One region of the Paenarthrobacter sp. YJN-D genome, then DNA from elsewhere that is predicted to be linked to it. Evidence: predicted binding sites of a transcription regulator. Region 1 holds the regulator's gene; the other holds the start of a gene.

Region 1 (4,416 bases):
GTCCCATGCGGAGAAGTTCGGTAACGATCCGATCGCGCTGGACCTTGATGTCCTCAACGTCGGCCATCAGGGCCTCGCGGTGAGTCAATGCTGCGAGGGCGGTGGCCTGCGTGATGGCAGACAAGTGGTACGGCAGGCGGACCAACCTGATGGCGTCCGTAACTTCAGGGGCCGCCGCCATGTAGCCGAGCCGGGCACCTGCCAGGGCAAATGCCTTGCTCATGGTGCGCGAAACGATCAGGCGCTCACGGCCGGGCAGGAGCGTCAACGCGCTCGGAGTGTTGTCGTGGGCGAACTCGTGGTAGGCCTCGTCCACGATCACGATGGCCTGGCTTGCTTCACCGGCTTCATACACGGCCTCCACCACATCCAGGCCCAGGCCCGTCCCTGTGGGGTTGTTCGGTGAGCACAGGAAAACGATGTTGGCTCCGGTTTCGCGCACCTGCGCAGCCGCCGACCGGGCATCCAGCCCGTAGTCATCGGCGCGGACTCCCCGGATGTATTCGGTATCCGTTCCGCTGGCCAGCAACGGGTACATGGAATACGTGGGCGGGAAGCCAAGGGCCTTGCGTCCCGGGCCGCCAAACGCCTGCAGGATCTGTTGCAGGACCTCGTTGGACCCGTTGGCGGCCCAGATGTTGTCTGCTGAAAGGCCGTGGCCAAGATACTCGGCGAGGGCCTCACGAAGATCGGTGAACTCGCGGTCAGGATAGCGGTTCAGTCCTGTGGCGGCTGCTGCCACGGCCTCAGTAATCGCCGCCTGAACATCGGCGGGGACGCCATGGGTGTTTTCGTTAACGTTGAGCAAAACGGGGACATCAAGCTGCGGTGCGCCGTAGGGGCTCAGTCCACGCAGGTTGGTCCGGAGGGGTAGTCGGTCAAGTCGCTCAAGCTGCTCACTCACTGGAACAGTTTAAGGGGCTGGCGGGACTGCGGAGTAACCATGACGTCGCGGCGCGGGATCCGGCCACCGGCTAACAGCCTTAGTGGGCCGGGACGAACAGCTGCTGCCCCGGAAGGATGCGCCCGCCGCGGAGGTCGTTCAACTGGATGATTTCAGCAATGACATCACGCGGGTCCCGCTCCGGAGCCGCCGCGCCGGCAATGCCCCACAGGGACTGACCGGGCTGGACTGTCACAGAGACTGCAACCGGCGGCTGCAGCTCGGCCTGGGAATCGGAAGCCTTGGCAGGGGAAGTGATGAACCCGGCAAGGCTGAGCAGAACAGCCGCCAGCAGCATGGCCGGGATGAAGAAGAACACCACCCGGCCACGGCGGGTCAGGCGCAGGCGGGCGGGGGCCTGCGTGGTGCGGAAATCAGCGAACGAAGTTATTGCGGACATGAGCTGAGCCCTTCTGAGCTATTGCCTTGCTCCGGAGCTTCCGGAGCAAGGCTGCCAATTCTTTGTGTGCTCCTCCCGACTGCGGCCGGTATTCGAACAGTTCGTTCGAACATCCAGTTTCAGCGCGAGGTTTATAGAACACATGTTCGAACCTTGCTATGACATTTTTAGCACTTATCAACGAACGGTGTCGAGACTCGCTAGAACAAATGTTTGATAAACGCCTGTGCCTGCCCTACGTTTGAGTGAAGGAACAGCACTGTTTCAGTGGAACAGGAGGGTCTGACATTTTTTCAGTCCCTGCATCCCCGGTTCGTTTCGGGGCGGAACGAAAGGCATTGGCGAACATGGCAGCGAAAGCCACAGGCGGCGGGGTACCCCTGCGGAGCCAACAGCCTCCCAAGACTCCCAAGAGCCTGACCGTGCGCCAGAAAAAGATCCTGGAAACCATCCAGCGGTCAGTCAACGACAACGGCTATCCGCCCAGCATGCGCGAAATCGGGGACACCGTTGGACTGGCCAGCCTTTCCAGCGTTACCCACCAGTTGTCCCAGCTGGAAAAACTCGGCTACCTTCGCCGGGACCCCAAGCGTCCCCGCGCAATGGAAGTACTGATGCCCTTGACCCTGGACGGCGGCCCCATCCCGGGCGTGGAGGCACCGGCAACGCTTCGGAGCACCGGCGGCCTGGCTGTGACAGAACTCACCAGCGCAAGCGACACCGCCATGGTTCCGCTGGTTGGCCGCATCGCGGCAGGCGGACCCATCCTGGCCGACCAGACAGTTGAGGACGTGCTCCCCCTGCCCCGGCAACTGGTGGGACACGGTGAGCTCTTCATGTTGAAAGTCGCTGGCGACTCCATGATTGATGCCGCGATCTGCGACGGCGACTGGGTCGTTGTCCGCCGCCAGAACGACGCCATCAACGGCGACATCGTGGCCGCTTTGCTGGACGACGAAGCCACTGTAAAGACGTTCCGACAGCGCGATGGCCATACCTGGCTGCTGCCCCAAAACACCCAGTACGAACCCATTCTCGGCGACCAGGCAACCATCATGGGCAAGGTCGTTTCGGTACTGAGGTCCCTCTAGCTTTTTCCGACCCGTAAGGGGCCCGGAGCTGACTGTCCTCTACGCCTTCTTGGCGGATCCCAAGCGCTCCAGGACACCACGAACCACGGTGCGGTCAGTGGTCGCCCAGAACGGCGGCAGGGCGGCCCGCAGGAACCCGCCGTAACGTTCCGTCGAGAGGCGTGAATCAAGGACTGCCACTACGCCCTTGTCACCGGTGGAACGGATCAGGCGCCCTGCACCCTGCGCGAGCCGGATGGCTGCGTGGGTGGCGGAAACAGCCATGAACCCGTTCCCTCCGGACTGTGCCACGGCACGGGAACGGGCGGTCATCAGGGGATCGTCAGGACGCGGGAAGGGAATCCGGTCAATAACCACCAGACGGCATGAGCCGCCGGGTACGTCCACCCCTTGCCACAGCGACATGGTTCCGAAGAGGCAAGTATCCGGCTCGTCGGCAAATTGCTTCACCAACGCAGCCATGGTCGATTCGCCTTGACAGAGGATATCCACGTCCAGGCGCAGCCGCATGGCGTCCGCAGCTTCCTCGGCGGCCCGCCGTGAGGAGAAGAGACACAGTGCTCCCCCGCCGGATGCCCGGATGAGGTCTTCCAATTCGTCCAAGGCCTCCGGTGACGTGCCCCGACCGGGTTTCGGAAGGTGCTTCGCCACGTACAGCACCCCCTGTTTGGGGTAATCAAAAGGAGATCCGACGTCGATTCCTGTCCAGCTGGGCGCGCCGTCGCCAATCAGGCCGAGGCCTCCGGCCGCGGGTTCAAAAGCCGAGCCGATGGCCAGCGTGGCCGAGGTCAGCACCACCGTGTGTCCGGCGAACAATCCCTCGCGCAACCTGCCTGCCACGCTCAGCGGCGCGATGTTGATGAGCGCAGGCGCGGTCTCGTCAGGTTGGGAGTATCCCTGCTGGGGATCAAAAGTGCTGTTACGGGAGAACCACACTACTTCGCGGTTCTCCTTGGCAGCGAGCATCCGTTCGCACAGCTCAAGGATGAGCATCAGCCGCGAACGTGCCAGCTGCCGTCCGCCGTCCGCGGCACTGGAGGAATCCGTCTTCGAATCGGACAGGGCCGCCCGTGTGGCGTCGCGCAGCTGGTCCAGGCAATCGAGTTGTTCGTCGTTGAGTCCGCTGGGAAGGAGCCCGTTGGGTACTCCCGCAATAGCCATGTCCAGCCTATCCGCGGCCGCATTCAGGGCGTCAACGGTGATGGCTGTGTGCTTGCGGGCGCTTGATGCCGCGGCGTGCACCATGGCTACAGAGAGTTGCCCTGACACTGCCCCTGTGACCCGGTCCTGAAGCTCGTGGGCCTCGTCCACCACCACGACGTCGTACTCGGGCAGCACCGCCAAGCCTTCGAACGCGCTGACGGCCAACATGGCGTGGTTGGTGACCACGACGTCGGCTTCGGCTGCCCGGGCGCGTGCCAGCTCGCTGAAGCACTCCTCGGCAACCGGACATTTCTGGGCCCCAAGGCACTCCATGGACGTCACGGAGACCTGCCGCCAGGCACGGTCCGTGACCCCTGGCATGAGCTCGTCCCGGTCGCCGGTGGCCGTCGTTTCGGCCCACTCCCGGAGCCGGACAACCTCCTTGCCCAGCTGGGACGACGGGCCACCGACCGACGCCGCGAAGTGCGGCACGCTCGTGTCCTCACCGAGGGAGAAAAGTTGTCCTTCGGAGGGCTCCTCACTCGGGAAGCCGCCCTCGAGCTTTTGCAGGCAGACGTAGTTTGCCCTGCCCTTCACGAGCGCGACATTGACCGGACGGTCCAGGGCAGGATTGATGGTCTCCAGCAAACGCGGAAGATCCCTGCCTACGATCTGGGTCTGCAAAGCCAAGGTGGCGGTGGACACGAGCGTCGGTTTATCGCTGTCCATGGAATGGGCGATCAACGGAATCAGGTACGCCAATGACTTACCCGTACCGGTTCCCGCTTGGACCAGCAGATGTTCCCCGGTCTCAATGGCCCGGGTGACGTGCTTGGCCA
Region 2 (4,416 bases), 1.6 Mb from region 1:
GGCTTCGTCAAAGTGCTGCCACGGCTGGGCGAGGTTCACGTGGTCAATGACCGCGTTCTGCCCGCTGGGAACGTGTTCCAAGCCTTCGCCGAACTCGTGCGTCCAGGCTGCGGTTCCGTCAGGGCTGCCTTGGCACAGGAAGATCTCGGTGGAGTCCGGGGCGGAGATGCCTTGGAAGACTTCCTCGTCGGCCTGGACCTTGCGCGCCACTACGGGCGCCTTGAGTTGCTGGGCGCGGGCGGAGGCAATCACTGGAGAGTCGACGTCGAACCCCAGGGCTGCGATGGCCGGTTCCGAGTGCGAGGCCGCTTGCTCGTTGATGATGACGCGTGCCTGGCCCATGGTCCAGAGCTGGACGTCCTTGGTGCGGTGGCGTCCCTCGAATCCGAAGCCGAGCTGCCCCAGGAGCTTCTCGAGCTGCGCGGTGTCGTCGGCTTTGACCTCGGCGAAGTTGAAGCCGGCTGGTTCGTTGACCTTGGGCAGCGTGGCAAGTTCCATGGGATAACGACGGCGGGAGGCGGCTGCTGCTTCCGTTCCGGCTTCCGCGGAGGTGCCGGCCAGCCACTTTGCGCTCTGTTCTTCCAGCCAGATGAGTGAGCGCATGGCATCCACTGCGGTCCGTTCCACGTCCGACTGGCGGAAGACGTCATTGAAGACCTCAAGCGATACCGGCCCGGTGTAGCCCGCACGGACGACGTGGCCCATGAACTTGGCGAGCTCGAACTGTCCCTCCCCGGGGAAGACCCGGTAGTGGCGGCTCCAGGAGAGCACGTCCATGGAGAGCTTGGGGGCGTCGGCAACCTGCACGAAGAAGATCTTCTCCGCGTTGATGTCCTCGATCGGGGCGGTGTCCCAGTCGCGGGAAAGGATGTGGAAGGAGTCCAGGCAGGTGCCGAGGTTCGGATGGTCCACCATTTCCACCAGGCGGTAGGCGTGCTCGTAGTCGTTGACGTACTTGCCCCAGGCCAAGGCCTCGTAGGCAACCTTGACCCCGTGGTCTCCTGCCAGTCCGGCGAGCGCTGCCAGCTGTTCGGCCCGCAGCTGGTCGTCATCGATGGTGGCCGTGGCCACGTTGGAGCAGACCAGGATGGTGTCCATGCCCAGGCGCGACATGAGCTTGAACTTGGCCTCGGCCCGCTTGAGGTTGGCCTTCAGCAGGTCCGGAGTGACGCCGTCGAAATCCCGGAACGGCTGGTAGAGATCCAGGCCCAGGCCGAGGTCGGCGGCCATCTTCCGGATGTCCTCGGGACTCAGCGGGGACGTGACGAGGTCCTGCTCGAAGATCTCGATGCCGTCGAAGCCCGCGATGGCGCAGGCCTGCATCTTTTCCTTCAAGGTGCCCGACAGGCAGACAGTGGCGATTCCGGTGCGCATCAGTGGGCCGCCTTTGCGAGGGTGCCGGCGGAGAGCGCGGTTGCGGCGTCTTCCAGGGCGATCAGCTCCAGGAAGTGCTCCCGCATGCGGTTGCGGTCGGCGTCCCGTCCGGTGAAGAGTTTGAAGGCGTCGGCCGCCTGACCGACTGCCATGCGGCCGCCGTCGAGGACTTTGCAGCCCTTGGCCCGTGCTTCGCGGACCAGTTGCGTTTCGATGGGGCGGTAGACGATGTCCGCCACCCAGTGCCGCGGCTCCACGAGTCCCAGGTCCAGCGGCAGTCCGGGGTGGGCGGCCATGCCGATCGGGGTGCAGTGCACCAGGCCGTCGGCGAGGGGCATGATCTGCGGGAGTTCGTCCGTGCTGCGCGGGGTGACGGTGGCCGTCGGGAAAAGTCCGCTGAGTTCGTCGGCACGTTCCGCGGCCCGGGCAGGATCCACGTCCACCAGGTCCAGGGTGGTGACGCCGGCCTTGAGGAGCGCGTAGGCGACGGCAGAACCGGCCCCGCCGGCGCCAAGCTGGACGACGCGGCCCAAGGTGGCGTCCGGAAGTCCATCCCTCAAGGCCGAACCAAAGCCGGAGAAGTCCGTGTTGTGTCCGATGAACCGGCCGTCCTGGATCAGGACCGTATTGACGGCACCCAGGCGCGCGGCGTCGTCGGAAATTTCATCAAGGTGCCCAAGCACCAACTGCTTGCACGGGTGCGTGATGTTGAGGCCGTTGAAGCCCATGCGGGCGGCTGCGGTGAGGAGGTCCCCGACGGCGGCGGCCGGCAAGGCCAGCTCCAGCAGGTCGATGGGGCGGTACAGCAAGCGAAGGCCCTGCACATCGGCTTCGCGTTCATGCATGGGCGGCGTGAGCGAGGGCATGACCCCTTCGCCAACGAGGCCCACCAGAACGGACTCGGCTCGGTTGCTCATCCTAAAGCTCCTTTGACTTCAGCACCGCGGCCATTGACGTTTTCTGGGGCGTCGACGGCCGGGTGTTATCCAGATTACTACAAGTGTTCATATTCCGCACGCTTGTTCTTATCGCGAACAAATGACGTGCCAGATGCGTTGCGTCGGGCTGATTTTTCCGTTGCGGGGCCTGCTTTGCGCGCCAAGAGTCGCGTTTAGCGCGCAAAACGGGCCTCGCAACGAAGCTCAGCGCTGCGGCAGGCGGGCCGCGAGTTCAGCCGCAGCCTCCTGCAGGGTGGGCACATGGGCGATGAGTTCCTCCATGCTGAGTCGGAAAACCGGAACGGCAGTGGCCAGCGAAGCGAACGCGTGGCCCTGGGAGTTGAGGACCGGGACAGCGACGGCACGCATGCCGATCTCGTTTTCCTCGTCCATCACGGCGTAGCCCTGGCGGCGCACCTGCTCAATTTCCGCCCTAAAGGCATCCCGATCAGTAATGGAATGCTCAGTGAGCGGGTCCAGGGGAAGTTCCTCGATCAGGCGTTTTCGCTCGGGCTCATCCTCGAACGCGACCAGGGCCTTGCCCACCGACGTCGTGTGCAACGCTCCCAGATGTCCGGGGTCGCTGGTGACGCGGAACGTCTTGGGCCCGTCCACCTTGTTGACCGTGAGGTGGTGGTCGCCGTCGCGGACCGAGAGGATGGTGGCCTCATGCGTACTGTCAGTGACCCGCTGCAGGACCGGCAGCGCTGTGGCAGCGAAGCCGTGGTGGTTGGAGACGCGTTGCCCGAGCTGGAAGACGCGCAGGCCCAGGTGGTAGCGGCGGCCATCGGGTTCGTAGTCAACGAATCCGTCGCGGGTCAACGAGCCCAGCAGCCGGTAGGTGGTACTGAAAGGCAGTCCGGCGCTTCTGGCCAGATCCGCCGCACTTGCACCCTTCGGCTCGTTTCCCAGCAGGACCAGCAGGCCCAGGGCTTTGCCGACCATGTCGGTCTTTGTGTCTTCTTTCACACTCATAACCCGATGCTCTCACATAGTGAGAGCTATTTCTAGATGGTGATTACACCTCTTGACAAGTGACCATACTCACAGGGATCATTGCTGTATTACGCAAGTAGCTCTCACCATGTGGTTACTAGCTAAGGGATTGACCGGCCGCACCTCGCTTGGGTCTCCCGCTGTAGCTCTATTCGCGACATCGTCGTCACAGAAGGAACACCCAATGAGCCAAACAATGCCGTCAGCGACGCCAGGCATCACCGAAACCACCGGGACTCCCAAGAAGGCTGCCCTCGCCAGCTTCCTGGGCAGCGCCGTGGAGTACTACGACTTCTTCATCTTCGGATCTGCCGCGGCCTTGATTTTCCCGCACGTCTTCTTCCCGGACGCAGACACCAATGCGGCCGTCATGTCCTTTGCCACGTTCGGCTTCGCCTACCTTGCACGGCCCATCGGCGCTGCGTTCCTGGGTCACTTCGGCGACCGGATCGGCCGGCAGAAGGTCCTCATGTTCACCCTGGTGCTCATGGGCGCCTCGACCTTCGTGATCGGCTGCCTCCCCGACTTCAAAACCATCGGCTGGGGTGCCCCGATCCTCCTGGTACTTGCCCGGCTCTGCCAGGGTTTGTCGGCAGCGGGCGAGCAGGCCGGCGCGTCATCCATGACCTTGGAGCACGCCCCGGACAACCGCCGCTCCTTCTTCACCTCATGGACCTTGACGGGAACGCAGGGCGGCCAGATCCTGGCAGCGCTCGTGTTCATTCCCGTGGTGGCACTGCCGGATGACATCAAGTACGGCATCGGCTGGCGTATTCCGTTCTGGCTCAGCGCAGTAGTGGTGCTGGTTGCCTTCTTCATCCGCCGCACCCTGCACGAGCCACCCGCATTCGCTGAGGCACAGAAGAACAACCAGATTGCCAAGCTCCCCATCGCCGACCTCCTCAAGCACCACTGGCAGGACGTCCTCCGCGTGATCTGCTGCGCGTTCATTGCCGCAGTCAGCACGGTCTTCGGCACCCTGGCCATCAAGTACGCCCAGGACGTTGCGCATGTGAACAGCACCATCACCCTATGGCTGGTGGTTGTGGCCAACCTCGTGGCTCTGGGAACCCAGCCGCTCTTCGGCACGCTGGCAGACCGCATCGGC

What was found. Region 1 encodes LexA, which represses DNA repair genes until DNA is damaged. Its sites were predicted from a motif close to TCGAACANNTGTTCGA; they were not measured.
Region 2: the regulator LexA is predicted to act here: its motif matches at 2,386-2,401, upstream of HMI60_RS19430 (shikimate dehydrogenase).

What each region holds. Positions count from the first base shown of each region.
Region 1 is NZ_CP053549.1:2,527,089-2,531,504, reverse strand. It holds gene HMI60_RS11780 (histidinol-phosphate transaminase) at 1-904, opposite strand, end outside; gene HMI60_RS11775 (LysM peptidoglycan-binding domain-containing protein) at 984-1,343, opposite strand; gene lexA (transcriptional repressor LexA) at 1,691-2,434, shown strand; gene HMI60_RS11765 (ATP-dependent DNA helicase) at 2,474-4,416, opposite strand, start outside.
Region 2 is NZ_CP053549.1:4,173,526-4,177,941, forward strand. It holds gene HMI60_RS19425 (bifunctional sugar phosphate isomerase/epimerase/4-hydroxyphenylpyruvate dioxygenase family protein) at 1-1,374, opposite strand, end outside; gene HMI60_RS19430 (shikimate dehydrogenase) at 1,374-2,291, opposite strand; gene HMI60_RS19435 (IclR family transcriptional regulator) at 2,517-3,287, opposite strand; gene HMI60_RS19440 (MFS transporter) at 3,493-4,416, shown strand, end outside.